2 regions of the Paenibacillus sp. MDMC362 genome follow, and region 2 is predicted to be linked to the other one. Evidence: riboswitches for the same ligand, from Rfam matches in the RefSeq annotation. Region 2 holds a riboswitch; the other holds the start of a gene.
What was found. Region 2 has a riboswitch for FMN ahead of ribD (bifunctional diaminohydroxyphosphoribosylaminopyrimidine deaminase/5-amino-6-(5-phosphoribosylamino)uracil reductase RibD). Riboswitches for the same ligand answer to the same signal wherever they lie in the genome.
Positions count from the first base shown of each region.

Region 1 (16,090 bases), on a different contig from region 2:
CCGAAGAAGGACTGAGCGGCCTTGTCGATATCGATAAGGGCAATGACCTCATAAGGACTGTCCGGCTGCTTGTAGACAAAGGGCATCAGTGTTTTCTCGGACAAATCGTTGTTGACTCGATAAGTAGCCGCAGGGAGAAGTTTGAAGGATTCCCGATGGCCCTCGTAGCTGCTCCAGAACGAATAAGGATACCTCGGGCTTGCATAGGAACGGTTGAACATATAGGAAGCATCGCCGCTTCCGGATTTGCTCAGTACAAAATCAAACTCCCGGAGATAAATCAGGGTGTCCTCCAGAAAGAACAGCGGGTTATAGATATCGCTCCGCATCTGCATCATCACATCCCGAGCCTTCAAGTAATTGACTTCGTTTCCGGCCTGGTGGCGAAGCTGATTATTGAAGCCGATTAATTCGGATTGATTGTATATATCGAACATTAATACCTGCAGTCTGCTGAATTGGTTGTTGAACCGCTCTGCCGTATCGTGAACCGCCTGCTGGCTGGTATCGATGATTTCTTTCTGCAGGCTGGTCTTAAAGAGTTGGAAAATGACCGTATAGAACAATCCGAATAACACGATGATGGCCAGAAAGCTCAGAAAAATTTTAAAGAACACACTGCGGCTTTTATGTCTGATCCAATTCACAGCCTTCCCCCCTTTGTATTTTTCTGACGTTCAAGGTTTCACAACATTATATAGGACAAGTGTTAAGGATTGTGCCCGATTCATGTTAATCGTTCGTAAAAAATGGATAGTCAATATTTTAGATTTTAAGCAATGCTTTAGGAAAACGGCGCTTCTGCCCATCCATCCAATGAAAGGCGAGACATCATTAAAATGGTCAATACCCCTTAGACGTTCGGGTCGTTTATGATGCAGACGTGGACCTTTAAGACACACGAAGACGCATAGACGAAAGAGGGGGGATTGCCGATTTTACAACGTCATCTAAACACCGTGGAAGCGCATTCAAACATTCGCAGGAAAAGTGCTTGGCGAAGATGGATGATGCAGGTTCGCAGAAACTGGCAGCTGTACGCTTTATTTGCACCAGTTCTGTTATACTTCATTGTATTTCATTATGTACCCATGTATGGCGTCCAGATTGCATTTAAGGATTTTATTGCGAACAAAGGGATCATGGATAGTCCATGGGTAGGCTTCAAGCATTTTGAACGCTTTTTTGACAGCTTTTATTTTTGGCGCATTATCAAAAACACGATGGGCATCGGGTTATATGAGCTGGCGGTCGGATTTCCGATTCCGATTATTCTGGCATTGATGATCAATGAAGCCAGATCGGGCCGGTTCCGCCGATTTGTACAAACCGTAACTTATGCACCCCATTTCTTATCTACGGTGGTCGTCGTCGGCATGATCATGATGTTTCTGTCGCCGGTCAGCGGCCTGGTCAATTCGATTATCACCTCCTTCGGCGGAGAGCCTATCGCCTTCATGACGGAGCCCTCCTGGTTCAAGAGCATCTACGTATGGTCCGGCGTGTGGCAGGGCATGGGCTGGAGCTCTATTATCTACTTGGCGGCACTCGCCGGGATTGATCCGCAGCTGCATGAGGCGGCCAAGGTGGATGGAGCAGGCTGGTTCCGGCGAATATGGCATATCAATCTGCCGGGCATTGCTCCAACGATGACCATTCTGCTGATTCTGAACATCGGTTCCGTTCTGGGCGTCGGCTTCGAGAAGATCTTCCTGATGCAAAATTCGCTCAATATGGAAGCGTCTGACGTCATTGCTACGAATGTATACCGGAGTGGTATACTGGGTGCCCAGTACAGCTTCTCGGCTGCGGTTGGCCTGTTTAACTCCGTTGTAAACTTCATCCTGCTGATTACCGTAAACCGGATCGCCCGAAAAGTCAGCGAGAACAGCCTATGGTAAGGAGGAATGATGCGTATGCCGCAAAGCCGAAGTGAACGAATAGCCGGAGTATTTATTTACATTATACTATCTTTTATCACGCTCCTTGTACTGTATCCTTTATTTTTTGTTCTTATTGCTTCCATTAGTGCACCAGAAACGGTCATGCGAGGGGAAGTATGGCTCTGGCCCAAGGAGCTGTCATTTGTCGGATATGAGCGGTTGTTTGCCAATTCGGAGCTTATGCGAGGATTTCTGAACACCTTGCTCTATACCACGACGGGAACGGCGCTGAATGTTCTGATGACCATTGCGGCAGCCTATCCGCTCTCCAGAGTTGACTTCAAGGGTCGACATGTATTTACACTCATCATTGTCTTTACCATGTTCTTCAGCGGTGGGATGATCCCCAATTACTTGCTGGTGAAGGAGCTGGGAATGCTGGATACGATTTGGGCCATCATTATTCCTTCGGCCGTATCGGTGTGGAACATTATCATCATGCGGACCTTCTTCCAGAGTTCCATTCCGAAGGAAATGCAGGAGGCCGCGTTCATCGATGGGGCGTCCAATATGCGGGTACTGCTGCGGATTGTGCTGCCGTTATCCGGACCGATATTGGCCGTGATGGTGCTGTTCTACGCCGTAGGTCACTGGAATTCGTATTTCAGCGCGCTGATCTACTTATCTGATCGTGCTAATTATCCGATGCAGCTGTTCCTGCGCGAGATTCTGGTACAGGGACAGATGCAGGAGATGGTGGATATCAGTGACGATTCGCTGGCGCGAAGTCTGATGGACGCGGAAGCCATCAAATATGCGGCGGTCATTGTGACGAATCTGCCGATGCTGCTGCTGTACCCGTTCCTGCAAAAGTATTTTGTGAAGGGCGTTATGATTGGTGCAATTAAAGGTTGATTACGGATATTTCATGAGGAGGAATTGAATTTTATGGTGATGAGAAAATGGACTTCACTTACATTGGCAGCTGTACTGGCAGCCGGATTGCTGGCAGGCTGCGGTAGTAAAAGCGGGGAAAGTGCAACGGATAAAGGTGAGACGCCGCAAGCCAATTTTAACGAGACCGGCATGCCGATTGTGAACGAGCCCCTCGATCTGACGTTCTTCACGGGCAAGTCGCCATCAAACGGGAGCAAATTTGAGGAAACGCTCGTATGGAAAACCTATCAAGAGATGTCCAATGTGAATGTGACCTGGAACCTCATTCCATTCGATACCCTGACCGAGAAGCGGAACTTAGCGCTGGCAGGTGGAGATTATCCGGATGTATTCTACTCCGCAAGGGTCAGCTCCGCAGAGTTAACCCGTTATGGGGAGCAAGGAGTATTTATACCGCTGAATGATCTGATCGATAAATACGCACCGAATTTCAAAAAGCTGATGGAAGAGTACCCGGATATTCGAAAAGGCCTGACGATGCCGGACGGCAACATTTATTCCCTGCCTTCTTTCTACGATCCTGGGCTGCTCTCCATGTTGATTGGTACACCGATTTGGATTAATCAGGAGTGGCTGGATCAGCTCGGGATGAAAGAGCCGCAGACGACAGAAGAATTCTATGCGTATTTGAAGGCGGTAAAAGAAACCGATCTAAACGGTAACGGAAAGCATGATGAGATTCCTTTCGCTTCAGCAGGCATTACCGGAATCATCGATCACTTGAAAGGATCTTGGGGACTTGGCACAAGCGGACTTGGCCATAAATTGGTGGACATAGATCCGGACACTGGGAAACTGCGCTTCACCAAAGCTTTGCCGGAGTATAAGGAAATGCTCCAGTTTGTAAACAAGCTGCACCAGGAAGGACTGCTCGATAAAGAGATCTTCACGATTGAGGGCGGCGCGTTGAATGCCAAAGGGCAGGAGGGCCTGCTCGGTGCTACGATTGTGCCGAATCCGGAGATGGTGATGGGTCGCAAAGAATACATCGGGCTCGGGGCGCTTAAGGGACCGCATGGTGATCAGCTCTACTCCCACGTCAAAGTGCCGATGGTTCACGTAGGTGCATTTGCGATTACCGATAAGAACCCGAATCCGGAAGCAACGATCCGCTGGATGGATTACTTCTACGGGGATGAGGGCGCCCAGTTCTATTTCATGGGTAAAGAAGGCGAGACATTCACGAAGAACGCTGACGGTCAGCTGGAGTATGTGAAGGAGATTACGGAGAATCCAAATGGATTAACGCAGGATCAGGCGTTGGCCAAGTATTTCACTTGGCTCGGGGGCAGCTATCCGGGCTTTGTGCGGGAGCAATGGTTTAAAGCCTCGGAGACACGACCTAACGCCATGGCCGCAGCCGAAAAGGCAGAGCCGTATGCCGTGAAGGAGATCCTGTACAACTTTAACTTTACATTGGAGGAAACGGACGTCATGACCTCGATCGGTAAAGACATCGAGGATTACGTTAAGGAAATGGAAGCGAAATTCGTAAACGGCTCGGCCTCGTTCAGCCAATGGGATGAGTATGTGAATACACTCAACAAGATGGGACTGGACCGATATATGGAGGTTTACCAGGCCGCTTATGAGCGCTACCAGGCGGAGTAAGCAAAAACGATGACAATCGAGAGACGCGGTACGGGGAGGAACCCGTATCGCGTTTTTTGCTAATCCAAATCATTGGTGAAATATCCCAACAGGGGTGATAAGATCATATTTAAATACATTAGATGCCCCCATATAAATGAGTGCTCAAAATCCCCACCTTGGCGGGAGTAAATTCGTAAGTATCGATATCATGAGGGGAGGAGTCGCACATAGAGCGGAAGACGACTTTCAGGAATATTCCCAAGGGATTCGCGGCATGGTTATTTAAGCAGAGGCGCAGGCATAGCTCAAATAAAAAACTGGAATGGATAGTTGAGCGTTTGATTCAGGGTTTTCTGATCATGTGGGCCATCCTGTTCATACGTTGGTGTATATTGATAACGATTGCTACGATGAGGCATTTTGGAATCATTGATTAATGCCGATGAGTATGCGGGTACTCGTTCTGATAAGGAGAGTATCCCAATAGATATGAAGGTAATTTCAAGCGGCAGTTAGCTCGGACACAGCCGCCGCTTGCAGAAGCCCGGCATGGATGTCGCGGCTTTTTTGCTGTCTATCGTCCATTTTACACAAACCGCGACGTTTATTGAGGATGCGTTAACACTTCTTCCTTACACTTGGATTTAAATAAGGATAGAAGAGGGGATATAGAGTTGAAGCATAAAAGCATGAAAGTAGTCTCGCTGTTGATGGCGGCGGAAATCACGATGGCCTCTTTATTTTCGGCAGGCACCGTGATGGCTGAAGAGGGACAGGAGATACTCCAGAAGGCCAGCGCGGAAACAGCATCCCAAGATGCAGCTATCGCTGCCGTTGATTTTGGCATTACCGATAAGATTTTTCCGGATGCGCATGCAGAAGAGGCATACACGGTGACTGTTGATGTGTATGGTGGACAAGCACCGTATACCTTCTCGGCGACGGGTCTGCCGGCAGGCTTGGACATCGCGTCCGATACAGGATTCATTACGGGTACGCCTGCTGCTGGACAAGAGGGCGAATATACGGTTGAGGTAACGGTGCAGGATAGCGCAGCCGTACCTGCGACGGCCCAGTCGCTTGTGAAATTGCAAGTATTGGGGAATCGCCCAGATCCGGTGGCTGACAAGCTGGCCATGAGGATGATCGGACATTATTCCGTGGGTACCTCCAATAAGGACGGCGGCGTGGCGGAAATTGTAAAATACAACAAAGATAATGGAAAGCTCTATCTAGTCAATGGTTCAACCCAGCCGGCAAGTCTCGAAATCGTATCTCTTGGCACTGACGGCAGCTTGCTGAAGGACAAGCAGATTAATGTGGAAGACTTGGCAAGCACAGACGGTTTTCTGTATGGGGACCTGACCAGCGTGGATATCAACACCAAGACGAAGCAGGTTGTGGTCGCTGTACAGGAGCAGGATCATGCAAAAGCCGGCAAGGTTCTGGTACTTGATTACGAAGGCGGCTTGATCAAATCTTATGAAACCGGCATCCAGCCGGACATGGTCAAGTATACGTCCGATGGCCGTTATATCCTGACGGCGGATGAAGGCGAACCTCGTACGGAGACCGCTCCTGATCCGGAAGGAAGCATTACCATTATCGACACCATATCAGGCGAAGCAAGTCATCTGAAGTTTGATGACCCGTCGATCATTGACGATCAGGTACATATTCGCGGACCTGTGGAAGCGGACGGGCAAATTCGCAGCACCGGAACCAAAGCTGAAGCGATTCGTGATCTGGAACCCGAATACATCTCATTGTCCGAGGATGAGCTGACGGCATATGTCGCCTTGCAGGAGAACAATGCGATTGCTGTGGTCGATATCGCCGCGAAGCGTATTCAATCGGTCAAAGGGCTCGGGTATAAAGATTTCAATCAACCAGAGAATCAGCTCGACCTCCTGAAGGATGGACAAATCAAGTTTGAGAACGTTCCTTTTTACGGCATGTATATGCCGGACGGAATTGCGACCTATAGTGTGAACGGACAGCAGTATATCCTGTCCGCGAACGAAGGGGACGCTACCGGCTGGGATGACCGAAGCAATGAAAGCAACATTGGCAAAATGAAGCCTAGTCTGGATCCGTTGTCTCAGGCAGCTCAATTTTTGGCTGACAAGGGAACCACCTATGACAAGGTTGAAGTTGCCAGCGATATGGGCACTGGAGGACTGTATCTATATGGGGGTCGCTCATTTTCCATCTGGAATGCAGCCGATTTGTCCCAGGTGTACGACAGCGGCAGTGATTTTGAGAAGATTACGGCCGAGCGCTTGCCGGATCATTTCAATGCCAGCAATGACAAAACCGATCTGGACAGCCGCAGCGCCAAGAAAGGACCTGAACCGGAATATGTTGCCGTGGGTAAGGTCGGACAGAAAACGCTGGCTTTTGTCGGACTGGAGCGCATTGGCGGGGTTATGACGTATGATGTAACGAATCCATCCAATCCTGCGTTTCTGAACTATATCAACACACGGGATTTTAACGGCGGGATTGAGTCGGATTCCGGGCCGGAGGGACTGGACTTTATTCCGGCCGCGGACAGCAAGACAGGACGACCGCTGCTGCTGGTCGCTAATGAGGTCAGTGGGACGGTGGCCCTGCTGGAGCTCCAGGTGACCAAAATTACGCTGGACCAGACATCGCTGAAACTGAGTCCAGGCGGCGCACCCGAACTATTGCATGCGAGCGTGGAGCCGATTCAAGGCGGTTCAACCGAGCTGGCTTGGAGTTCCTCCAACGAAACGGTAGCTGCCGTAGACCAGAACGGCCTGGTCACGCCGGTCTCCGCAGGGGAAGCCGTGATTACCGTCCTGAGCAAAGATGGCTACGGATCAGCGGTCGTGCCGGTTAAGGTAACGGACGGTTCAATGGATGGAGAACCGTGGAAGTTAACGGTGATGCATACCAACGATACGCATGCGCATCTGGCGGAAGTGGCCAGACGAGCCACGTTGGTTCGGGAGGTCCGAAGCGAAGGCGGGAACAGCCTGCTGCTGGATGCAGGGGATGTATTCTCCGGCGATCTGTATTTCACCAAATGGTTTGGGCTGGCGGATCTGGCCTTCATGAATTATATGGGTTATGACGCGATGACGTTTGGCAACCATGAATTTGACCAAGGCACCAAGACGCTTGCAGATTTCGTGAGCAAGGCGCACTTCCCGCTTGTCAGCGCGAATGTGGATCTTAGTCAGGATGCTAACATTTCGCACCTGATTCGTAAGCCGGCGGTGATCGATACCGATCAGCCAAAGACGACGGCAAATAACGGGGTATATCCATACGCGACATTGCTGGTTGACGGCCAAAAGGTCGGGGTATTCGGCCTGACGACCGAGGATACGGCCGAGACCTCCAGCCCGGGGAAAGACGTGGTCTTTCGCAATGCGGTGACTTCGGCCCAAGCAACGGTTGAAGCGATGGAGAAGGACGGGCTTGATAAGATCATCGCCTTGTCTCACCTGGGTTACGCCAAAGATCAGGCGCTGGCCGAGGCCGTCGAAGGCATCGACCTCATTGTCGGAGGCCATACCCATACGACGCTCAATGCACCGGAAGTGGTGACGGACAATCAACACGGTACACCAACCGTCATCGTGCAGGCGAATGAATGGGGCAAGTTCCTCGGCCGGGTAGACCTGCAGTTTGACAAAAACGGCGTTGTTCTCGTTGGCGAAGGCGAACTCGGCGGCAAGCTGATTCCGGTAGACAGTACGGTCCAGGAAGACGCGAAGGCCAAGGATATGCTGGCTCCTTACAAAGCGGAATTGGAAGAACTGATGAAGCAGGTTATCGGTACTGCAGGCGTCGTACTTGACGGCAAACGCGAGAATGTCCGCTCCAAGGAGACGAATCTCGGCAATCTGATTGCGGATGGCATGCTGGCTAAAGCCAAAGAGCTTAAGAAGGCTGATATTGCCCTTACCAATGGTGGAGGTATTCGCGCCGCGATCGATGAGGGCGAAATCACGATGGGCGGGCTGCGTACGGTGATGCCTTTCGGAAATACGCTGTTTGTTATGGACGTCACCGGACAGCAGCTGAAAGACGGATTGGAAAACGGAATAAGCGGTGCCAAACTGGCGGATCTGCCAGGAAAGTTCCCGCAAATCGCCGGGATGAAATTCAAATGGGATCCTAGCGCTCCGGCAGGCGATAAAGTGTTCGACGTACAGATCATGAAGGACGGAAGCTACAAACCTCTGGTATTGACCGAGACGTACCGGATGGCAACGAACAGCTTTGTAGCCAAGGGCGGGGATGGATATAAATCCTTTGCCGATGCGATTGCCGAAGGAAAATACAACGAGGATCTGGGTTACCCGGATTATGAAATCTTCATGGAATATGTGAACAAGCTGGGCGGGAAGGTCATGCCGAAAGTCGAGGGGAGAATCACGGAGCAGAAGAAACCGGCGAATCCGGGTGACGGCTCTTCTCCTGGATCAGGATCAGGCGGGTCGGGAGGCGGTTCTGTAACACCGCCGGTATCACAGCCTAATCCTCCTTCCGCTGGCGGAAACACATCATTGCCAAACGTAATGACAGGCAAGGATCTGAATATAAGTGATGCAGGCGGAGCAGTGGACCGCATTACGGTGAAGGAAGAAGCGTGGAAGAAGGCGGTTGCCGGATTGTCTGCGAACGGGCAGCAGGAACTCATTATTCGGGCTCCGGAGTTGAACCGTGCCGCCGAGTTGTCCCTTTCGGCAGCAGGTCTGAAGCTTGCCATGGAACGGAATTCGAATGTGACCCTGGTGCTGGAGACCGCACTTGGCGCCTTCCGTCTTCCAGTAACGGCTCTGCATTTGGATGAGGCTTTGAAGCCGGCACAAGGCTCCGGCAGCATCCAAGTGAAGGTATCCGTGGCTCCGGCAGCAAGCAAGGTAGCGGATGCTATGACAACCAAGGCAGCTTCCATGGGCGCGTCGATGGCTGCGAACGGAGCGCTTCAGTTTGCCGTAGCGGTTGGAGCACCAGGCGCAGAGCAAGAACAGAAGGATTTCGGGAAGCGCGTCATCAGCCGCATCCTGCCGCTGCCGGCAGGGACAGCTTCGAATTCGGTCACTGCTGTAATTTTTGACGCAGATGCGGGAAGCTTCCGATTTGTACCGGCTGCAGCGACGACATGGAATGGTAAACCGGCCATCGAAGTGAAGCATGCAGGAAACGGCATTTATGCACTGCTGCAGTATAAGAAAACCTTTGCCGATCTAAACGGCCACTGGGCGAAAGAGGAAATCGAATCCATGGCTTCCAAGCTGCTCGTGAACGGAGTTAACGCTAACTCGTACGCGCCGGGCAAGGTAATCACGCGAGCAGAGTTTACGGCTATGCTGGTCCGCGCGATGGGACTTAGTCCGGTCATCGAGAGCGGAGCATTCAAGGATGTTCAGGATGCCTCCGCGTATGCCGGCGAGATCGGGGCAGCGTTGCGTTACGGCTTGATCGAGGGCGGCACTGGCGGTGCCTTCTCGCCCAATGCCAGCATGACTCGTGCCGAAATGGCTGTGATGATCACCCGGGCCATGGAGGCGGTAAGTCCGACAGGTCTATCGGATCAGGGTGCGAATGCCATTATTGAATTCAAAGATCAGGCGTCCATCCCTGCCTGGGCCGCTGCCCATATTGCCAGCCTTACGGAGCAAGGCATCCTCCGGGGCGACAACCAGGGTCATTTCGGAGCGCTCGATTCGGTTACCCGTGCGCAAGCGGCACTTGTTCTGAAGCGTACTTTGGCAGCGTTGAAATTTATGAACTAAACGAAGCAGGAATCCATTAGAATTATAAGACCGGCCTTAAGGTTGCTGAAACCTTAGGGCCGGTTTTTTTATACCAAAGTAAATTGCGAGCGGTTAAAGAGAAGTACTCTGGTATCCGATAATATCCGTAAGTGTTAAAGGATGTGAGTTCATGCGCATTGCGTCTGCATATACATATTGGGGTCAGGTGAAACGATGGACGCCGAATCGGCCCAAGGCGGATGTGAACAGCTGCTCCAGAAGAGCAGGAAGGAAGAAGGGAATAAGGGAAAGCTGGTAACCGTAAGGAACTAGGCTATGCCTCAGTATATGGTTCAACCGGGTCGGTACCCGTTCCAGCTGAAGATATTCGATATCACATAAAATGAATAAATACCAAAAAAACATACTGGTAACAAATCGATACTTGCTGTATAATTTTCAGTAAGTCTTGGTTGAACGTGAGATTTTTCATTGTTTTCAACTCTAATTTCACTTATTTTGAAAATAGATGTATTTACATGAAAGAATTCATGTTATAATTTCAATATATCAACTAAGCTCATAGGAATTATCGGTTAATTGATTAGTGTGAATGCATTACTAAAATAAAACATGAATATGGATCTTCGGGGTAAGGTGAAATTCCTAACCGGCGGTGATGCTTCGTTCCGGCGTGAACGAACTCAGCCCGCGACTCGCTGCGTTCTGGTGTGTTTGATCGCAGCGACTGACTTGGTGCAATTCCAAGGCCGACGGTAAAGTCCGGATGGGAGAAGATCAAAGATGAGTTTGCCGTGGATGCGAAATTTTCCATTCGGGCGCAGGCTTATTTGATCAGCCCCCGTTTACGTCGACACATGTCGATGACGGGGGCTTTCTGCTAGTAAGACCTCCGTATTCAAGACAGGAGAGGGCAAGATGAGTAATATTAATACTGGAGTCAAGGTGAAACCCTATGGTTCCGACACACAGGCAAGTCGACGTTTTAAGGGAGGGTTCTGGCTCGTCGTTTTGGGAGCCGCCCTATGGGGCGTAGACCCGTTGTTCCGGGTCATTCTGCTGAAGAATTTGACTTCGGCTCAGATCGTTTTGCTTGAACATATCATTATTTCCTTGATTGCAATTCCTGTATTGTGGAAGAACCGGGAGGAACTAAAAGGCCTAGGCTGGAATCATGTCGGTGCTCTGCTGTTTATATCCTGGGGCGGCTCGGCATTGGCTACCGTATTGTTCACGATGGGGCTGTCGAGCGGCAATCTGAATGCCGTCCTGCTGCTTCAGAAGCTGCAGCCGCTGTTTGCCATCATTCTGGCCAGCCTGCTTCTGAAAGAGAAGCTTCCGCGCCATTTCGGCATACTGCTCATCTTCGCGTTGGCGGGCACGTATTTACTCACCTTCGGTTTAACCTTGCCGATTGGCCATTGGAATGAGTTTATTCAAGTTGGCAGTCTCTTGTCCTTAGGTGCAGCAGCGCTTTGGGGCGGTTCAACCGTCATGGGGCGCCTGATGGTAGGCAAACTGAAATACGAGACGGTAACCTCGCTGCGCTTCGTGCTTGCCCTGCCGCTCCTGACCGTCATTACATGGAGCGAGGGGGCAGCATGGAATATGCCGGCCTGGAATACCGGGGCCTTTGCCTTGGTATCGCTGAACCTGATCGGCCAGGCATTACTGCCGGGTCTCCTGAGCTTGCTGGTTTATTATAAAGGATTAACCACGACCAAAGCCTCCGTGGCAACACTTGCGGAATTGAGTTTCCCCATGGTGGGCGTGCTCATCAACTGGATCGTATTCCAGCAGATCGTGACTGGTCCTCAGCTTCTTGGATTCCTTCTGATCTGGCTCGTGCTGTTTATCATTTCGAGGCAGCAATCCGAAGCTTCTCCGCAATTACAATAAAATCATACGTGTGTAGAAAAAGCCGATCCGGGTGGGGTCGGCTTTTTTTGCCGTTACATCAAGCTATCCAGTAATTTTGCCTGGTGCAAGGATCATTTTTTTGAAAGATGTGTAGGGTTTCCGGAATTTACGGTGTCTTATATAGTAGCACCGGATTTATGGCTTGGTTCAACCAAAAGAGATGGTTATAAAGGGGGGAGGATCCATGGAGGATCGGACATTGTTGGACGGGCTTGCCCGAAAAGATCCGCAATGTTTTGAAACATTGGTTGACCGCTATTCACGTTACATAGCCGCGGTGGTCGCCAAGGTGGCTGGTGGACGGTTTAATTCCTACGATGTGGAGGAAATCACCGGGGACGTGCTGGTCAAGCTGTGGACAGACGGGCCCAAAATCATGCTGCGCGGAGATAGCCTCAAGCCTTATCTGGCCATAGCCGCGCGTAATCATACTTTGAATGTTTTGCGAAAAAGACAGCGGGTCATTGAATCCGAATTGGAAGATGATGCGGTTTCTTGTCCTTCTGCGGAGGCATTGGCTATTCTGCGGCAGGAGAAGGAAGCGATTAGCGGCATGGTCCAGGATATGGGGGAACCGGATCGCGAAATCTTCATCCGCAGGTACTTCTATTTGGAGAAAGTCCGAGATATTGCAAGCAGGCTGAATATGCAGGAGAAAGCCGTCACCGCCCGGATCCGCCGGGCAAAGGACAAACTGCGCATTCATTATGAAACCGAGAATCCGTAGGATTTCTATAAGGACCGTGTCTATAGGAGTGAAGCTTCGAATCGATAGCGAAAGGGGATGGATGCAAGTGAAGCGGCGAATTGTAGATATCATGGCCAATATCGACAATCAGGAGCTGGAGAATCTCCTCCTAACGGAGGAAGAGGAACGCGAGTTGACACAACAAATCAGTATGGAACGCATCAAGAATCGAGCGATGGACCTTATTCAAGAGGAGGAAACGATGATGTTTAAAAACAGGAAAGCGAAAAAATATAAAGCCAGTATCGTTATCGCTGCCGCGATGATTATGATACTTAGCACGACCGCTTTTGCGAGCCAATACATGGATAGCTTGAAGCAGTTCTTCGGTCAATCCGCGTCCATTGCGGAGGACGAACGGTCACCTATACAAGGGACGGATACCGCGTCCGGGGTAACCATGAATGTGGAAGAAGGGGTTTATGTCGGCAACAGCGGTTATTTGGTGGTCAGCTTTATGAAAGAGGATGGCACGCCATTCCCCGTGGGTGCATCGATACCCGGACTTGAGCTGAAAACGGAACATGATGTGAGTTATATGGTGGGACAGCAGCTTCTTGACGATAACAAAAAGCTTGTCGGCGTATTTGAGATCGATGCGATGGATGATCTCGACGGGCTTAAGGCACGGATCACAGCCGATCGAATCGCGTCAGCGGACAACACCCAAGCCGTTGAAGGCCCTTGGGATGTACAATTCACCATTGCTCCCGGGAAGCAGAGAGAGCAGAGTCTGAATATGGCGATTGATAAGGGTGAGGAGGCACTGTCTCTCAGCACGATTAGCGTCTCTTCCATCGGTGTAGCTATCGAAGGCAAGCGTACCGACGGTGAGCTGGATAAATTGCCGGAATATACGCCGGAGGTTAAGGTTATTGCCGCGGACGGATCAGAATTGATGCTTCATGTCAGCTCGACAAGTACCACAAAGAGCGGGTTTCAGTGGCTGTATAATCTGGACAGCAAGAATAACCTCGTTTTTCTGGGGGATGTGGACATCAAAAGCATCAGCATCGACGGCAACGTGACGGAGTTGAAGTAAATATAGATATAGGTGGCAGGAACCTCAAGGGGCAGAAGTGATGACTTCTGCCCCTTTACTTGATGAATACCTCAGCAGGGATGGAATCCGAAAGCGGCAAGCGCATTTAGGCTATGGCCTGATGCGTTTGCCGCTTTTTTGAGGCTTCGGACCGAAATATGATTCATGAGAAAAAAATGTATTGAAATTGGAGAAAACGTCCATTAAAATGAAACCAACTACCATACTAGTTATACTAGTATGGTGAAATGTGACTCTCAACATAGGTTGGAGAAGCGGCTGGATCACTTTGTCGGTCTAACGTCCAAGATACGGGAGTCTATTGGTTAAACCAGTATTGTAAGCGCTTAATATTGGAGGGGGGTCAATAGAAGGACGGATATTACCTGCCGTAACGCTGCAACCTGCTTATAGCCACAATAATTGAAAGCGATTTCTTCGCGAGTATTGAATGGAGCTGAATCATGAAACACGGCCATATTCCATGACGAAAGCGGTATGAGAAGAGGCCATACGGATTGGAGTGAATAACGTCGATGGAGCCAAAAGTTGCGCATCATTCCTTGCCAGCCGTGAAAGCGGCCAAGAAACGACCGAAACTTAAAATCCTCGCTGCCCTGGTCCGGAAGGATTGGCAGCTGTATTCCTTATTGATTTTACCGGTCATGTACCTGCTCATTTTTAAATACGGACCGATGATTGGCAACGTGATCGCTTTCAGGCGATTTATGCCCGGAGGAAGCATCTATGGGGAGAGATGGGTAGGACTGCATTATTTCAACATGTTTATCCATGACCCGGCGTTCTGGAACGTATTCAAGAACACCCTGCTGCTCGGTGCGTTATCCCTGCTCTTTACGTTTCCGGTGCCCATCATCTTTGCACTGCTGCTGAATGAGGTAAAGAGCAAGCGGTTCAAGAAATTCGTCCAGACGGCTTCTTATCTCCCGCACTTTCTGTCCATCGTCATCGTTGCCGGAATGATCCTGCAATTGACGTCGGTCAACGGCTCCGTTAACTCGCTCGTGGAGTTCTTTAACGGGGAACGAATCAATTTCATGCAGCGGGCCGAGTGGTTCCGGGCGATCTATATCTCGTCGGAAATCTGGCAGGGCATGGGCTGGGGGGCGATCCTGTATCTGGCCGCATTAACGACGATTGATGAATCGCTGTATGAGGCGGCGAGAATCGACGGGGCCAACCGCTGGAAGCAAACGCTGTTTGTCACGATTCCGGGCATCCTGCCAACGATTGTGACGCTGTTGATCCTGAACATGGGGGCATTCCTGGCGGTAGGGTTCGAGAAAATATTGCTGCTGTACAATCCGGTCATCTATGAGACGGCCGACGTGATATCGACGTACCTGTACCGGGTTGGTCTCGTATCGAACAACTTCAGTTATGCCACGGCTATTGGACTGTTCGAATCCGTAATCGGGCTTATTTTGGTATTCTCCGTGAATGCGATCTCGCGAAGACTGACGGATCGAAGCTTATGGTAAGGAGGGAGCGGTTATGAAGGAGTCAAGATCCTATAAGGTGTTCAAAGTGTGCAATGCCGTCATTCTGCTGTTCGTTGTCTTCATCACGCTGTATCCCTTCCTGAACGTGGTCGCTCAATCCTTCAGCAGCGAGTCCTACATCAACTCTGGAAGGGTCAACCTGATTCCGAGGGGCTTCAATCTCGATACTTACAAAACCGTCACCAAAGACGCCATGTTCTGGACGAACTACAAAAACACCGTCGTATACAGCGTGGTCGGCACTGCGATATCCATGTTCTTAACGACGATTTTTGCTTACGCCCTGTCCAAGAAACGACTGGTAGGACGCAAGTTCCTGACGATGTTTGCCGTGTTTACGATGTTCTTCAACGGGGGGCTGATTCCGAACTATGTGCTCATTAACAGCCTGGGCTTCAGCAACTCGATCTGGGCCATCGTAATCCCGGGAGCCATCAGCATCTATAACATGCTCATCATGAAATCCTTTTTTGAAAATATGCCGGAAGAGCTGGAGGAAGCCGCGGCCATTGACGGCTTGAACACGTATGGCATGCTGTTCCGAATCGTGCTTCCTTTAAGCAAAGCGGTCATCGCGACCATGGTTCTCTTCTATGCCGTCGGGCACTGGAACTCCTGGTTTCCGGCCTTTTTGTACCTGGATCAGAAGGAGCTCTTCCCGGTCA
Region 1 is NZ_QLYT01000023.1:47,550-63,639, reverse strand. Features, by position in the region: gene DP091_RS12340 (helix-turn-helix domain-containing protein) at 1-647, opposite strand, end outside; gene DP091_RS12335 (ABC transporter permease) at 1,011-1,901, shown strand; gene DP091_RS12330 (carbohydrate ABC transporter permease) at 1,917-2,798, shown strand; gene DP091_RS12325 (extracellular solute-binding protein) at 2,832-4,451, shown strand; gene DP091_RS12315 (choice-of-anchor I family protein) at 5,108-10,210, shown strand; FMN riboswitch at 10,811-10,974, shown strand; gene DP091_RS12310 (DMT family transporter) at 11,111-12,091, shown strand; gene DP091_RS12305 (RNA polymerase sigma factor) at 12,297-12,839, shown strand; gene DP091_RS12300 (DUF4179 domain-containing protein) at 12,901-13,902, shown strand; gene DP091_RS12295 (ABC transporter permease) at 14,439-15,404, shown strand; gene DP091_RS12290 (carbohydrate ABC transporter permease) at 15,418-16,090, shown strand, end outside.
Region 1: linked by a shared signal. The riboswitch ahead of DP091_RS12310 (DMT family transporter) and the one ahead of ribD (bifunctional diaminohydroxyphosphoribosylaminopyrimidine deaminase/5-amino-6-(5-phosphoribosylamino)uracil reductase RibD) in region 2 are both predicted to bind FMN.

Region 2 (16,090 bases):
TATCGTAGTCCAAACGTCCAATCGGATATACCCGCTCTTTGATGCCCTTGAGATAATCCGATACAATTTTTCGGCCTTCGGGATCCGAAGCGCTTGTAATAACTCCCTTCGGCTTATTCAGCATAATGTATACCTTTTTCTCATTCTTAATCGGTTTGCCTGAAACCGTAATGATATCCTGAGCTGGATCGGCCTTCGTGCCGAGTTCGGTAACGGTCTCTCCGTTTACCTGCACCTTGCCTTCAAGAATCAATTCCTCGCACTTGCGGCGGGAAGCGACTCCGGCCTGTGCCATAATTTTCTGTAATCTCTCCATGTTCGTTAGGTCACCTCATTCCTAATGATAACCATCGACAGGATAAATCACAAGCGCGTTCCATGGAAAATGTGCCCCAGGGCAGGAGTCGGAGTGAGGAAACAAGTATAACGGGGAAATATCATGGAGTCTGGATAGCTCCAAAATGATTTTGCTGGCGGTAAACAGCTGTGTTTTCTGGTGCAGCGACATGGACTCGTAGCCGATATTAAAATTGCCCTCCAGACAGATGTGAATCTGGCCCGGGTGAACCAGGACAGATGAAGAAGAAACCGAGCCGTCCGGATGGATTTTAAAATCCCAGTTCCGCGGTTCCCGCTCGCACACGGTATGATGAATAACAAAACCCTCGAATTCCATTTCATCACCCCTACTACAATTTGTAATTGCAGCAGTATATGACGCGAGGGAATCGAGGGTATAGGTACACGTCCTGTTACATAGAAAAAACGTTCCGTCCTCTTCCAGACGAATGATCACAATTAACCGAACACCAGCAGGCATACGGCGATTGCCGCAATAAAACCGATCACATCCGAAAACAGCCCCACCTTAAGCGCATACCGGCCATTGCGGATTCCGACGGCGCCAAAGTACACGGTCAGTACGTACAAGGTCGTATCCGTGCTTCCCTGTATGGTCGACGCGATTCGGCCAATCATGGAATCCGGACCGTATGCCCGAATCAGTTCCGTTGTGTAAGCGAGAGAGCCTGTACCCGTCAGCGGCCTGAGAATTCCCAAAGGCAAAATCTCGCTCGGCACGCCTAGCGATTGCAGAAAGGGGCCCGTCCAACCCACAAAAAACTCCAGCGCGCCGGAAGACCGGAACACGCTAATGGCGACCATCATGCCCACCAAGTGCGGGATGATCCCAATCGCCGTGGAGAAGCCGTCTTTGGCTCCGTCCACAAACGATTCATATACGGGCACTTTGCGCGTATAAGCATAAAGCGGGATGAATGCGATAATAATGGGAATAGACCAGGCGGAAACGAGATTAATCCATGACAGCAAGATTCATCACCCCTTCACATCCGGGTTCAGGCTTGTACCGATTCCCGGCGGCTTCTGGCGGCGTAGCGTCCTTCTTCGATACCATCGGTCAGCCATAATGGCGGCCGCCGTTGCAATCGCTGTGGCCAAAAGCGTGGTCCCAACGATTTCCGAAGGATTAGCGGACTCATAATTCAGCCTGATCGCGATCAGCGTTGTCGGTATGAGCGTAATGCTTGCCGTATTTAATGCCAGCAGGGTACACATCGCCGGAGACGCTGTTTCCTTATCCGGGTTTAACTTCTGAAGCTCCTGCATCGCCTTAATCCCCATCGGTGTCGCCGCATTTCCCAGACCGAACAAATTGGCGCTCATGTTGGACAATATATACCCCATAGCGGGATGATTCTTCGGTACATCCGGGAACAGGAAGCGGACAACCGGGCCCAGCAGCTTGGCAACCTTCTTCAGCAGGCCCGCGTCCTCTGCCAGGCGCATCATGCCTAGCCAGAATACCAATATGCTGATGAGACCGAAGGAGACGGTTACTCCCGTCTGGGCTCCGTCAAATGCGGCTTTTGTAACACTTTCGATGTTCCCGTTAACTGCCGCAAAGATAAAGCCGATCAGTATCATCCCCATCCAAATCAAATTGATCATCTCTTCGCCCCCGTTTGCTGCCTCGCTCGCGTGAGAATACACGATCTCTTTAGCGAAGGCTGGTTATGATTTGGCCCTGAACAGATGCCTTAGCACTTCTCCTGCAGACTGCCACAGCGACAACGACCCGATGGGTCCGGATGTGCTTTTGGACCTCTGCAGTACCTCAGGGACTTCAGGAAGCTTGCTTCCTTCCGCATAGACCGGAACTTTGCCGATGCTGACATTATCGAGCAGCAGTTCAATATGACCCCGCAGCCCGAAAGACAAGTCGGGTGTGCTCGCTTTATGGAGGACCAGCCTCTTGACCAGGCGCGCTTCCTCATCATGCGCGAACGCATACGTAAAGGAACTGCCCGTGACCAGTGCATAGCCCTGGATCTTCTGCCCTTTCTCCGTAACCTTTTTCAGAGGAAAATGGTTAAAACCGTAATCCAGCATCTTGGAATGATCATTCCAATCGTTGCCGTCATTCAGCGTAACCGCCGCAATCTGCTGACCGTTTCGGGTGGCGGAGCTTACCAGGCAGCGGAATGCTTTTTTGGTGTAACCGGTTTTGACGCCGTCCGCCCCCTCATAGAAGCGTAGCATCTTGTTTTTGTTATCCCATTTGTAGTCCCACGCTTCATTCGGATTCGGTGCTTTCTTGGTCGGCGTTTTGACAATCTCGCTAAAGACAGGGTTCTTGAGGGCATAAGCCGTCAGTTTGGCAACGTCATTAGCGGAAGAATAATGATCATCATGATCCAACCCATGAGGATTCATAAAATGCGAGTTCGTCAAACCGAGTCCGGCCGCCTTCTCGTTCATCAGCAGCACAAAGCCTTCTTCCGTCCCCCCGACATGCTCGGCAATGGCCGTTGCTGCATCGTTGCCTGATCGCAGCATTAAGCCGTACAGCAGATTCTCAAGCGTCATCTCCTCACCTAACTTCAGGAAGAGAGAAGAGCCCTCTTTGGCAAAAGCATTCTTGGAGACCTTAACGCGATCGTCCAGCTTGCCGTGTTCAATCGCCACAATGGCTGTCATGATTTTGGTCAGGCTTGCGATTCTTAAACGCTCGTCCCCGTTTTTACTGTAGAGCATCCTACCGGAAGTGACATCAATCAGTGCAGCTGCCTGGGCATGATTGGCAGGGCCATTCTCATGATCTGCATGCACGGGGACGGCCGTGCCCAGCAAGCAGCTTATGGCAATCAACATGGATAACAAAGACTTGCAGTTCGTCCATTTCATTTTCATCATTTTATCCTCCGGTGTTCAGAAATCTTGTACAAGTATATGTCGTCCGCGCTAAAGGTATGTCCATTTCATGGTTATTGAATGAGTTCAGCTTCGCTGAATGCTCAGATATCCACTTCTCCTTACAGCAAAAATCCCTTCCGTTATGAACGAAAGGGATTTGCTTGCTCCAATCAGTACGCAGGCGGAGGCGTGGTGCTGTTCGCGGCATTGCTTCCTGATTGAAACATCGACTGGATTTGATCGAGTAAATACGGGGTCGCATCAATAATCCGTTCAAACAGATGGGTTTGATTGTCCAGCGGCACGATGTGCACGCCTTCTTTACCCACGACCAGGAAGGCAATCGGTCGAATGGAGACGCCACCGCCGCTGCCGCCGCCAAAAGGAAGGGCACTATGATCGTTGTGCGTCCCGTTAGTGGTGGTAGTTGTGTGTGTTCCTCCCGCCTCAACGTTGTAGTCGCTACCGCCGGCCGCGAAACCAAACGCCACTTTACTGATTGGCAAGATAACGCTGCCGTCCGGCGTATTCACCGGATCGCCCACAATCGTATTAACGTCCACCATTCCCTTGATGTTTTCCATAGCCGTTTGCATCAAGCCTTGAATAGGGTGTTCTGCCATGATCTAATTCCTCCTTTCACCTTTAACACGCGAACTATAAGTACCAGTCCAGCATACATAGCTTTTCCGCAAGAGATTTTCGCTATGCAGTTAAGCTCTGTGGAAATTTGCGGCGGACCGTTAAAAAGCGGCACCACATCGATTATTGGCAGCTCTTCCATGACCAGGCGATACGACATCCATCCAAGTAACGTATGCTTGATGCCATGCAGCAGCCCAGTCGCTACCGCCGTATCGGCCGCATGCTCCAGGGCAATCCGGGTTGACCAGCGCACATCCATGACATGAACGGCCGACATCGTCTGTCTCAACCATTTTTTGAAACCTTTTGTTGAAAGCATGGCCCGCCCGTAGTCCTTATATCTGATCGTTCTGCTCGAAGCCTTCTCCTCTTTTGAATCGTGTGCAGTTCCCTGTTCTCCGTTTACACCAACGGTCTCCTTCTTAAACTCGATCCCACCGTTCGCCAGGTGAAAGGGGACTGCATACTTGCGCTTAATCAATCCGAAGATCATTTTGATTTCCGCCAACACTTTATATTCATCTTTTTTTAGAACCACATCCAGCTTAATCGTTACCTTGGAGCTCAGCACAACGATCAGCAATACGATGAGGAGAACGACCAGACCAGCCGCCAGAAAGATCCATATCCTCACGAAGTAACCCCCAGCACGAACTTAGTCAAATGTAATCCGCTTGGCTTAGTATGGCAAAAGCGCCTCCAAATGATGCGAAATGGTTCCAACTCCTTGAATTCAAATTTTCGCTTACCGCATAAAAAATCCCGGACGATGGAAATCACCATGCCCGGGATCAACTTTCTGCTATCACCTATACTATTGTATAATGGCTAGCTTTCCTCCACATCATCAAACGTAAGCTGACGACCGTCAAGCTTATCGAACAACAGCTGCGTTTCCTCTTCTAAATTATCGTTATCCTCGAATTGCGACGGCTCCGGCAAATCCTTGATGTTGGCAAGCCCGAAATATTCCAGGAAGGACTTGGTCGTTCCATACAGGATCGGTCTGCCGATCGCCTCGGCGCGACCGACCTCCTCGATCAATCCTTTGCTTACCAGCGTATGGATAGCCCGTTCGGACTTGACGCCGCGGATGTCTTCAATCTCTACACGCGTAATCGGTTGACGATAGGCCACGATGGAAAGTGTTTCGAGTGCGGCTTGCGACAAGGAGGAGCGGGAAGGCGAATACGCCAGGCGCTCAAAATACGGGGCGTGTTCAGCCAGCGTCGCGATTTTGTAACTCCCCGCAATCTGTACGATCTGAATCCCACGCTCATGGCGCTCCCATTCCTCCTTCATGTCCTCAAGCGCTTCGCCAACCAGGCCATCCGATTGCTCGGTGATCTCAGCAATTTGCCTAATCGACAAGCCCTCTTCTCCCGACAGGAACAGAAGCCCCTCAATAATCGATTTCAGCTTCGGATAATCCATCAATGCGTCCTTCCCCTCTCCACTCCATGACGATATCTTCAAACAACTTCTCTTGGTAGCACAAAATTTGCTTCATTTTCATCAGCTCCAAAATGGCCAGGAAGGTTACCACGATTTCATGCCGTACCATCTCTTCGTGAAGCAGCTTGGAGAACAGGATTCTGCCTCCAGGCCCAACCTCCTCCAAAGCATCCAAGACCTGACGAATCCGGTCCTTAACCGATATTTCATCCCGCTGAATGCGGGCATACGATGTACGTTTGACTGCTTTGCTTAACGCTTTTTGAAAAGCGGCGATCAAATCCGAAATATGTAATCCCTGCACCGGATTCTCTTCCACTTCCGGCATGTAAGGCGTCAGGTCTTCCGCTTCCTTGGAATAAATCAGACTGCGTTCCCATTCCTTCTCATGCAGGTGGCGTGCGATGCCTTTGTACTTACGGTATTCGATCAGCTTCGCAATGAGCTCTGCTCTGGGATCCATGTCATCCTCTTCATAAAAATCGAACTCGTCCATTTCGATAACCGGAGGCTTCGGAAGCAGTAGCTTGCTCTTTATAGACAGCAGCGTTGCAGCCATGACCAGAAATTCGCTCGTAATTTCCAGCTCCAGCTCCTGCATGTTGTGCAAATAGGCCATGTATTGTTCGGTAATCTCGCTGACGGGAATATCCTGGATGTCGATTTCCGCTTTATCAATCAAATGCAGCAGCAGATCGAGCGGTCCTTCAAACGTTTCCAGCTTGTATAATACGGTCACGGTGAATCCTCCCGCCAAAAAAATAAAATGCAGTGCTCCAAAAAAAGAGCACTACATTAAATAAGCACTATTTTAGGCTTTTCGTCAAGTTCGCCATTTCGATGGCTGCCATGGCCGAATCCCAGCCTTTATTGCCGGCCTTCGTTCCCGCGCGTTCCACGGCTTGTTCGATATTCTCCGTCGTTACGACACCGAAAATCGTTGGTACACCGGTCTTCAGGTTAATTGCGGATACCCCCTTGGCCACTTCGCTGCATACATAATCATAGTGCGTGGTGGACCCGCGAATGACGGTTCCCAAGGTGATGATGGCATCGTATTTGCCGCTCTCTGCCATTTTTTGGGCAATCAGCGGGATTTCAAACGCACCCGGCACCCATGCCACATCGACTTCGTTCTCCTGTGCGCCGTGACGCTTCAGTGCGTCCAGTGCGCCGCTCAGCAGCTTGCTGGTGATGAATTCGTTGAATCGACCTACGACGATACCGTACTTTAGACCCTCGGATACTAATTTACCTTCAAATATAGTTGCCATGATGAATGACTTCCTTTCGGTTTGGAGTTTATATAAGGTCTTAAGGTGATCATAGTCATTGCTTCGCATCAAGTCGCTGCCGGATCAAATCGTTCTTCCGATCGCTGTTAAATCCTGATTTCATGATCTATTTTTTCAAGGTGGAAATCAGGATTTAAAGGCGACCGCTACCGCTTCTCCAGAACTGATTTGCTCCTCTGCTTATTATGCTCAGGCAAATCCGTCTTCTCAAATAAGACCTTTTGTTATATGGTGATTAGTTGGCACTCTCGTTCTGCTCGATATCACTGAACTTCAGCATATGACCGAGCTTGGCTTGCTTGGTGTGCAGGTAGCCCGTGTTATCCTCGTTCTCCGGCATTTGGATCGGAACGCGCTCTACAACCTCAAGACCATAACCTTCAAGGCCTTTGATTTTGCGCGGATTGTTTGTCAGCAAGCGGATTTGTCTGATCCCCAGATCCTTCAGAATCTGGGCTCCGATGCCGTAATCGCGCAGATCTGCCGCAAAGCCTAGCTTCAGGTTGGCGTCCACGGTGTCGAGTCCCTCTTCCTGGAGCTTGTAGGCCTTCAATTTATTGATTAAGCCGATGCCCCGCCCCTCCTGGCGCATGTAGAGAAGAACGCCTCTGCCTGCTTCATCGATTTGGCGGAGTGCCGCCTCGAACTGGGGACCGCAATCACAGCGATGGGAGTGAAACACATCTCCTGTCAGGCACTCGGAATGCACGCGCACGAGAACAGGCTCATTCCCGTCGATCTCCCCTTTTACCAAGGCAACATGCTCTTTATTGTCCACGTCGTTGGTGTAGGCGACGGCCTGAAACACGCCGAAGTCGGTCGGCATCCGCACGGCTACCTCTCGCTGGACAAGCTTTTCTTTTTCATTGCGGTAATGAATCAGATCCTTGATGCTAATCAGCTTCAGATCATGCTTCTTAGCAATCTCCACAAGGTCCGGCAGCCGTGCCATTGTGCCGTCTTCCTTGATTACCTCGCAGATGACGCCGGCCGGATAGGAGCCGCTCAATCTGGCAAGATCGACAGCGGCCTCCGTATGTCCTGCCCGGCGCAGGACGCCTCCATCTTTTGCGATCAGCGGGAACATATGACCTGGTCTTCGGAAATCGGACGCAGATGCATTCGAATCCAGGATGCCTTTGACGGTGATGGACCGCTCATAGGCCGATATGCCTGTCGTAGTATCCTTATGATCAATGGAAACCGTAAAGGCCGTTCCATGAAAGTCCGTATTTTGGGTAACCATCGGTTTGAGGTCGAGCTCCTGGGCTCTGGCCTGCGTCATGGGCAAACATACGAGCCCACGGCCTTCGGTAATCATAAAATTAATGACCTCCGGGGTTGCCTTATCAGCTAATGCGATAAAATCACCCTCATTCTCACGGTCTTCATCATCGACGACAATGACGACCTTGCCTTCCTTCAAATCGGTTAACGCCTCTTCGATTGTATGAAATGAAAAGCGCTCATCCATCGCTACTCCTCCTTCTTCCTCATGGAGACTCTATGTGAATCACCCAGCTTAGGCAAATCCGTGTTCCGCAAGATAATCCCTGCTGATCCCCGGTTTTGCCCCACCTTTGCTGCCGGCCCCTTCTGAGCCGTAATGCAGCAGGTGATCTACATATTTCCCTAAAATGTCGCATTCGATATTAATCGTATCGCCTGCTTTTTTATAAGCCAGCACCGTCTCCGCCAGCGTATGGGGGATGATGGATACCGTAAAGGAGGAATCTGTCGTTTTGACAACGGTCAAGCTGATTCCATCCAGGGTAACGGAGCCTTTCGGAATGATATATTTGAATATGTCCCCATTCGCGGGCGCAATCTCGTATACCACGGCATTCTGATCTGCCAGCACGCTGCGAATGACGCCGACGCCATCCACATGCCCCTGAACGATATGGCCTCCAAATCTGCCTCCGGCCGCCATCGCCCGTTCCAGATTCACCTTTCCACCTGGCTGCAGTTCCTTAAGATTGGTATTTCTATAGGTTTCCGGCATCACGTCCACCGTAAATATACCTTTGTCAATGGTTGTAGCTGTCAAGCAAACGCCATTAACGGATACGCTGTCCCCCAGCTTTAAATCATCCATAATCCGGCTCGCGGAAATGCTCAGCAGCATGGCTTCGCCCTTCCGTCCGATCCGCCTCATCTCGCCGATCTCCTCAACCAATCCAGTAAACACAGGTTTCCCTCCTTTCTTTCTCCTTATTTCCAGACCGGAATCCCGGTGACGTAAATATTGTCGCCAAGTCTTTCGGTCTCAAGTCCTGTCAGCTGAATCGCTTGATTCATCTGCTCATACCCGCTGAACATGTAATTTCCCGGGGAATCGTATCCACCAATAATCTTAGGGGCGATGAACTGGATGAGCCGATCCACCAGCTTCTGTTCCAGCATTGAGCCATTCAGCGTGCCCCCACCTTCCAGTAAAATGGAGGCAATCCCCTTTTGCCCCAGCTTCACCAGTGCAGTCTTCAGATCCACACGAGGTCCTGGCCCGCAGGGGATAACCTGAACTCTTTGCTCTTCCAGCACGGACCGCTTCTTCTCATCCGCCTGCTCCGTCGTCAAGATCCACGTCGGCGCCAAACCGTCTGTCACGACATGGCTGTCGAGCGGGATTCGCAAGCTGGAATCCACAATGATCCTAACCGGATGCAAGCCTTCCACGCCAAGTCTTGTCGTCAGGCTTGGATTATCCGCGATTACGGTAGACACGCCTACCATGATGCCCTGGTGACGATGACGCAGCGTATGCACAAGCTCTCTTGATTCCTCATTGGATATCCACTTGCTATCACCGGTTTTTGAAGCGATCTTGCCGTCCAGCGTGCTGGCTGTCTTTAACGTTACGAAGGGCTGACCCGTCGTAATGAATTTAATGAAGGCTTCGTTCAAGCGAAGAGCACGTTCCTTAAGGACACCGATCTCAACCCGGATTCCCGCTGCGCGCAGCATTTGGATCCCATTGCCCGCAACGAGAGGATTGGGGTCCTCGCAAGCAACAACCACTCGCTGAACACCCTCGGCAATCAGCCTCTCGCTGCATGGCGGCGTCGCACCGTAGTGACTGCAGGGCTCCAGTGTTACGTACACCGTACTGCCAGCTGCCTTGGTGCCAGCCATATTCAGGGCATGAACTTCAGCGTGCGGTGTTCCGCGCTCCAGATGTGTTCCCACCCCTGCAAGTGCGCCATCCTTAACGACGACACACCCCACAACCGGATTAATCCCGGTTTGGCCCTGAGCACGTTCTGCCAGGTCCAGCGCAAGTGACATATAGAATTCATCGTTGACGATATCCAAGCTAAACATGCCCCTTTCTGAACGTTCACACAAAAAAGCCCTGCCAAAGATTCGGGGAATCCTTAACAGGGCTTGATGGAAGTTACTAATCGACACGCTGAATAACCGTTATGGTCGCAGGTTTTGCCTATAACAAACGATCCAAATCCGTTACCGGCGACATCATATCATCGCAAGCACAGGCTTGAATTGCATGTGAAAACCTGCACATAACGCATATCGCGTTGTGTGCACAGACACAAATAGCACATGTTGCTTATGTGTCTTTCACTCCTTCTCCCATCCAGACTATACTGTCGGTCCCGGATTTTCACCAGGTCCACCGCATACGGTGTGTAACAACACACGCATATCCGGGTCACGGACTAAGACGCAGCCACCTGCTTTCTAAAGCTCAATCGCTGCGTTCATCACCGCCGGTAGGGAATTTCACCCTGCCCCGAAGGATTAAACATATGATATTGTTTGATCTTATGAAGAATCTTATCACCACCTTTTGAAAAATGCAAGAAAAACAACTAACTTTTTTAAAGTCTATAACTTAATACCAATATGTAGAAGGAGAATTCTCCCCGAAGGGAGAACATTTAAATAAGTTAAGCACGGGATATGATGCAGAGGATAAACACAGGACTTGATACAGCTGAAAAGGAGCGCGATCACGATGAAAACATCGCTGGACATTGTCGTCCGTCCTACGGAAATCGACGTCAACGGACATGTAAATAACGCCAAATACCTGGAATATCTGGAGTGGGGGCGTGAGGAATGGTACGAAGCAGGGAATCTTCAATATGACCTATTGAAACGGCTCGGCGTCCAAACCGTTACCGTCAATATCAATATTAATTATCGCAAGGAGTGCGCCCAGGGCGAACGTCTGACGATCGTAACCGAACCGCATGCTGTAGGTCGTACGAGTTATGTCCTGATACAGACGATATACAACGAACAGGGAGAGCTGTGCGCGGATGCCGCCGTCACCAGTGTGGCGATGGATGTACATACTCGAAAAAGCCGGCCAGTACCGGAGGAGCTCCGCCAATTATTCCCTGATCCTGCGTAACCCCTCTCCGGAATATTAAAAACAGGCTCACCCTTTCGGGTGAGCCTGTCCTGAACAGAAATGTTTACGCTTCGTATACTTCCACTTTTTCCATTTTGTCGCGGCCTTTGAATGCATCCACGTACTCCATGCCCTCTACAACTTTACCGAACACCGTATGTTGTCCGTCCAAATGCGGCTGCGGCTCGTAGCATACATAGAACTGGCTTCCGCCGGTGTTGCGGCCGGCATGCGCCATAGCTAAGCTTCCACGCTCATGCTTGTTAGGATTGATCTCGCAGTTGATGGTATAGCCAGGACCGCCGGTTCCCGTTCCCTGTGGGCAGCCGCCTTGAGCAACGAACCCAGGGATTACACGGTGAAATACAAGACCGTTATAAAAACCGGAGTTCGCCAATTTCTCAAAATTAGCTACCGTATTCGGTGCATCATTCTCGAACAGATCAAGCACTACCTCTTTGCCGTTCTCTAATGTGATCTTCGCTTTTTTAGCCATATGTGTTATCTCCTTCCGTTATTAGAACGTTTTTTCGATTTTTTTACAATGCATTCTATAGTTTACTATGAATTGAGCTTCGAAGCAAAACGATCTTGTCCCCTGTTCGCACATCACATATCAAGACCAAGGCAAACCAAAGAGCCCTGACCGCAGCCGGAGGCATTGGTGGGCCCTCTTTGGTTTTAGAGCCGTAAAACAATCATCAGTTTAATTGGCCACGGTTTCTTTGGTTACACTTGCCGGTACCACATCATGGCTGATGATGTCCGCAAGCGACTCACGGCGTACGACCAGCTTGCTCTGTCCGTCCTTCACGAACACGACCGCAGGTTTGCGGATTCGGTTGTAATTGCTAGCCATGGAATAGTTGTATGCGCCTGTGCAGGATACGGCCAGCAAATCGCCTGTTGCTACCTTCGGAAGCTCCAAGTCCCAGATGAGCATGTCTCCACTCTCACAGCACTTGCCGGCAATGGATACCGTTTCTTCCGGCTTCTCATTCGCCCGGTTCGCGAGCAGCGCTTCATATTTCGACTCGTACAGCGCCGGGCGCGGGTTGTCCGTCATTCCGCCGTCTACGGCAACGTATTTACGCACACCGGGAATATCCTTGCTTGTGCCCACCGTATACAGGGTGGTGCCTGCATCACCAACAATGCTCCGACCCGGTTCCACCCAAATTTCCGGAAGTTCGGAGCCAAGGCCCGCAAAATGGGTCTTCACGGCATCCGTGATCGCTTTTACATACTGGGATACTTGAAGCGGCGTATCGCCATCCACGTAACGGATACCGAAACCACCCCCAAGGTTCACAACCTTGAATACAACCCCCAAACCTTCTTTAACGGAAGCCGCGAATTCAGCTACGCGCTGAACAGCCATCTGAAAGCCTTCCACCTCAAAAATCTGGGAGCCGATATGGGAATGAATGCCCATCAGATGAATATTCGCTTGAGCCTCGGCAAGCTTCACCGCTTCATAAGCTGAGCCGTTGCCGATATCAAAGCCAAATTTCGAATCCGTTTGGCCTGTTGAGATATACTCATGCGTATGAGCCTCAACACCTGGTGTCACGCGAAGCAGAATGTTGACCTTCCGATTCTTCTCGGCAGCAATCGCTTGCAGCATATGCAGTTCAACTACGTTATCGACAACGAAACAGCCAATTTCCGCATCCAGCGCCATCTCAATTTCTTCCGGGGTTTTATTATTTCCGTGGAAATGAATCCGTTCTGCCGGGAATCCGGCCTCAAGTGCGGTGTACAGCTCTCCGTCTGATACGACGTCAAGCGACATACCTTCCTGTTCGGCCAATTGGCACATGGCCATCACACAAAACGCCTTACTTGCGTAGGCGACTTGGAACTTCAAGCCGGACGCCTTGAAGGCCTCGATGTATTCCCGGCAACGATTGCGAACCGACTGCTCATCTACAATATATAGTGGTGTTCCATATTGAGCTTTCAAAACGGATGTGTCACACCCGCCGATTTCCAAATGCCCCTGATCGTTAATCTTGCTTGTACCGTGTAAAAACATGCTTACAATTCCTCCGATCCATTGATTCAAAATAGGGTAATCGAATAATTGTTCACAGTATAGCAGACAACGGAAGGTAATCAAAATGGATTTTTCAACACAACATTTGTGTTATTGTTATTGCTCGCCTCTGGGATTCATTTCAGAGCCCATTTTGGTGTTGTCGCGCGTTTTATTGTGGGCCGGGCGTCTTCTTGATAGAAGCAGCGGTTTGCGGAACAAAATTTCGCCCATCGCTTTTGCACTAAATGGTATAAATGGCCACAAGTAAGAGGAATTGTAGGAACGGTGTGTCGTCAGGAGCAGAATCAGAAGCGTCGTCCCGATGACAAAACCCTTCACCGCAAACAGGGCTGTTGCAAGCAGAAGGAGCAGCCTGACCATCCGGTTGGCAAGTCCAAGCTCATAACTCGGAGTTGCATACATCCCGATGGATGCGACCGCCATATACAAGACGACCTCGTTGACAAACAATCCGGTCTTAACCGCGATATCGCCGATCAAGATCGCGGCGATCAACCCCATCGCCGAAGCTAGCGGTGTCGGCGTATGAACGGCAGCCAAGCGGAGCAAATCCACACCGAATTCAACGATCAGAAATTGCAGGATAATCGGAATTTTAGCGTTCTCCTGCGGACCGATGATATCGAGTCCCGGCGGCTTCAGTTCAGGATGGACAACAAGCAGCATCCACAACGGGAGCAGGAACATGGATGCAAATATGCCAATAAAACGTATCCAGCGGAGATATGTCCCCATAAATGGGGTCTGGCGATTCTCCTCGGCATGCTGACAGAGATCCAAAAACGTGGTTGGCATGATCATCACGCTCGGTGAAGTATCTACCATGACAACAACTCGGCCTTCGAGCAGGTGGGAGGATACAACATCCGGCCGTTCCGAATATCGGACCAGCGGAAAAGGGTGCCAGCCTTTGTTCACGATTGCTTCTTCGAGCTGTTTATCTCCGAGAGGAAGCCCCTCTAAATCCACTTGCTTGATTTTATCCCGAATCGCCTCAACCTGGGTACGGTCCACGATGTCATCAATGAAAACCAGGCATACATCGGTTCTCGTCCGCCTTCCGACCTTCATGACCTCGACGTGAAGCCCCGGGTCACGAACCCGTCTTCGCACCAGGTTCACGTTGGTAACGAGTGTCTCCGTAAAACCATCTCTCGCGCCGCGAACGACACGTTCCACCGCAGGCTCTTCGAGCCCGCGCATGGGATATTTCCGGGTATCCAACAAGATGGCGGAATGCGCATCCTCAATGAACAGCGCACATATACCGGAGAGCACTTCGTTAATCACTTTGCTGAGCCTTGTATCCCGCTCCACTTGGACATGTGGAATATAGCGGGTCATCATCTCGGTAAGTGCCTGATTGCTCACATCCTCCGGTGTCAGATACGTCAGCCTTGTCAGTATATCCGTCACCAAGGCATCATTCGTGAAGCCGTTTAAGAAGAGAAGCCCCGCATTTCTGCCGGCAAAGTTCATCTCACGGAATACCACATCGAAAGAAACCCCAAGACCGATAACTTCCTTAAGCACTTTTTTCAGTTCACTCAGCTTTGCGGGGACATGGTCTGTTTGCTGCCAGTAGATGACGGATTCCTCGGTGCTGTTGGAAGTTTCAGCTTCCCTCTTCTCGGCCAGCTCCTGTTCCTCCAATGCTTTGATCTCCGATGGTGGAATAATCGGAATATCGGTCTCCCGTTCGCCGTTATATGTTGTTTTCTCGTCCATAACCTACCTCCTAGCCTTAACTATCACTTGCTGTAAACAAACCAGTCGAACAAAGAGCCCGCTACCTTGCCTGCGACCATAGCCATAAGAAGACCGAACAAATACCCCGTCAACCGGAGCCGCTTGGCCAGGATCGGCAATACATTCAACACTTCCGTCAATGCGGCTGCCAGCATGCCGATGAATATTCCGCACATCAATCCGATCACGGTACTCACAACAGGCCCCAATGGAACGGACCAATGCCAGAAATCGGCCACCGTGCCGATAAAGGATCCGGCAATTAAAGCCCCTTCATACCAATGGACCCGGCTGTAAGTCGCCGTCAGTTGGGACAGTCTCGGAATGATGTCCAGCACGATGATGAGCGCAATGACTCCGCCGCCGACGGCGATGCCCCCCGCTACGCCAAGAACACAGGTGAATATCCCTTGCAGGATGGATATCATCATGGTTCCTTACCTCTCGTATCCGCGCTGGCGTTCATTTTCCGGTATTCTTCGGCGACCACGAACTGATCCAGATTTTCCTGATAGAGGTACATTTCCACCTCGAGCGGGGTCGGTTCTTCATTCCATTTTTTCTTGAACAAATGATTGAAGAACACCGTCATTCCGAATCCGAGCCCGAGCGAGTATGCAATCTGGAACAAATAGGGATGCTCGTCTCTTTTCCCCGTCACCATCTCGACGATTCGGATCTGTACCTCGAGCATGTTGACGTCGGCATGGAAGTTCATAATGGTCAGCGCCGAACCGAAAAACAAAAGCAGCCAAATGAGCGGGAACCAGAATTTGGACCGCTTGCTCTCCGGACCAATAAGCTCCACCAGGGTATGATGGTTTCCCATCGGTTCAATATGGGCGCCAGGAATCAAGGCTTGAATCTTCGGGATAATTTGTATCAGATCCATGACAAGGCGGTTGCCATCGATATCCTTCGGCTGCGTAAGCGGCAGGACTCTAAGCCGTTTCTCCCATTCGGGATCGCAGACAATGAAGGCGACATCACCTAGTTTGACGGTCTGGTTTTTTGGTAACCGTATGCGGCTCCTTAGCTGCAGAAACACCGTCGGAGTGGGATTAACCTTCATCCGAAACACTCCTTTACTGCTAAATTACCGTTAGTATGGGAAAAGTCTCTCCTTTCTACTCGGATTTACCATACTTTCTTTATCCGCTCCATCAACAGGGAGGTTGTTGAAAAATGAAAAGACGCCGTCCCTTTAAGGGCGGCGTCATTTTGACAGTGCTTTAGAGTAACGGCTGCAAGCCGCTACTGCGCGATCTCGTTCCGTATGCTCTGCAA
Region 2 is NZ_QLYT01000008.1:109,147-125,236, forward strand. Features, by position in the region: gene DP091_RS02730 (pseudouridine synthase) at 1-316, opposite strand, end outside; gene DP091_RS02735 (N-acetylmuramoyl-L-alanine amidase) at 338-676, opposite strand; gene DP091_RS02740 (spore maturation protein) at 799-1,332, opposite strand; gene DP091_RS02745 (nucleoside recognition domain-containing protein) at 1,339-1,971, opposite strand; gene DP091_RS02750 (D-alanyl-D-alanine carboxypeptidase family protein) at 2,035-3,216, opposite strand; gene ytfJ (GerW family sporulation protein) at 3,387-3,839, opposite strand; gene DP091_RS02760 (DUF2953 domain-containing protein) at 3,812-4,495, opposite strand; gene scpB (SMC-Scp complex subunit ScpB) at 4,690-5,295, opposite strand; gene DP091_RS02770 (segregation and condensation protein A) at 5,264-6,055, opposite strand; gene ribH (6,7-dimethyl-8-ribityllumazine synthase) at 6,123-6,590, opposite strand; gene DP091_RS02780 (bifunctional 3,4-dihydroxy-2-butanone-4-phosphate synthase/GTP cyclohydrolase II) at 6,847-8,085, opposite strand; gene ribE (riboflavin synthase) at 8,134-8,802, opposite strand; gene ribD (bifunctional diaminohydroxyphosphoribosylaminopyrimidine deaminase/5-amino-6-(5-phosphoribosylamino)uracil reductase RibD) at 8,826-9,926, opposite strand; FMN riboswitch at 10,194-10,377, opposite strand; gene DP091_RS02795 (acyl-CoA thioesterase) at 10,591-10,992, shown strand; gene DP091_RS02800 (peptidylprolyl isomerase) at 11,057-11,488, opposite strand; gene lysA (diaminopimelate decarboxylase) at 11,699-13,030, opposite strand; gene DP091_RS02810 (spore germination protein) at 13,148-14,782, opposite strand; gene DP091_RS02815 (stage V sporulation protein AB) at 14,806-15,234, opposite strand; gene DP091_RS02820 (stage V sporulation protein AA) at 15,231-15,875, opposite strand; gene sigF (RNA polymerase sporulation sigma factor SigF) at 16,058-16,090, opposite strand, start outside.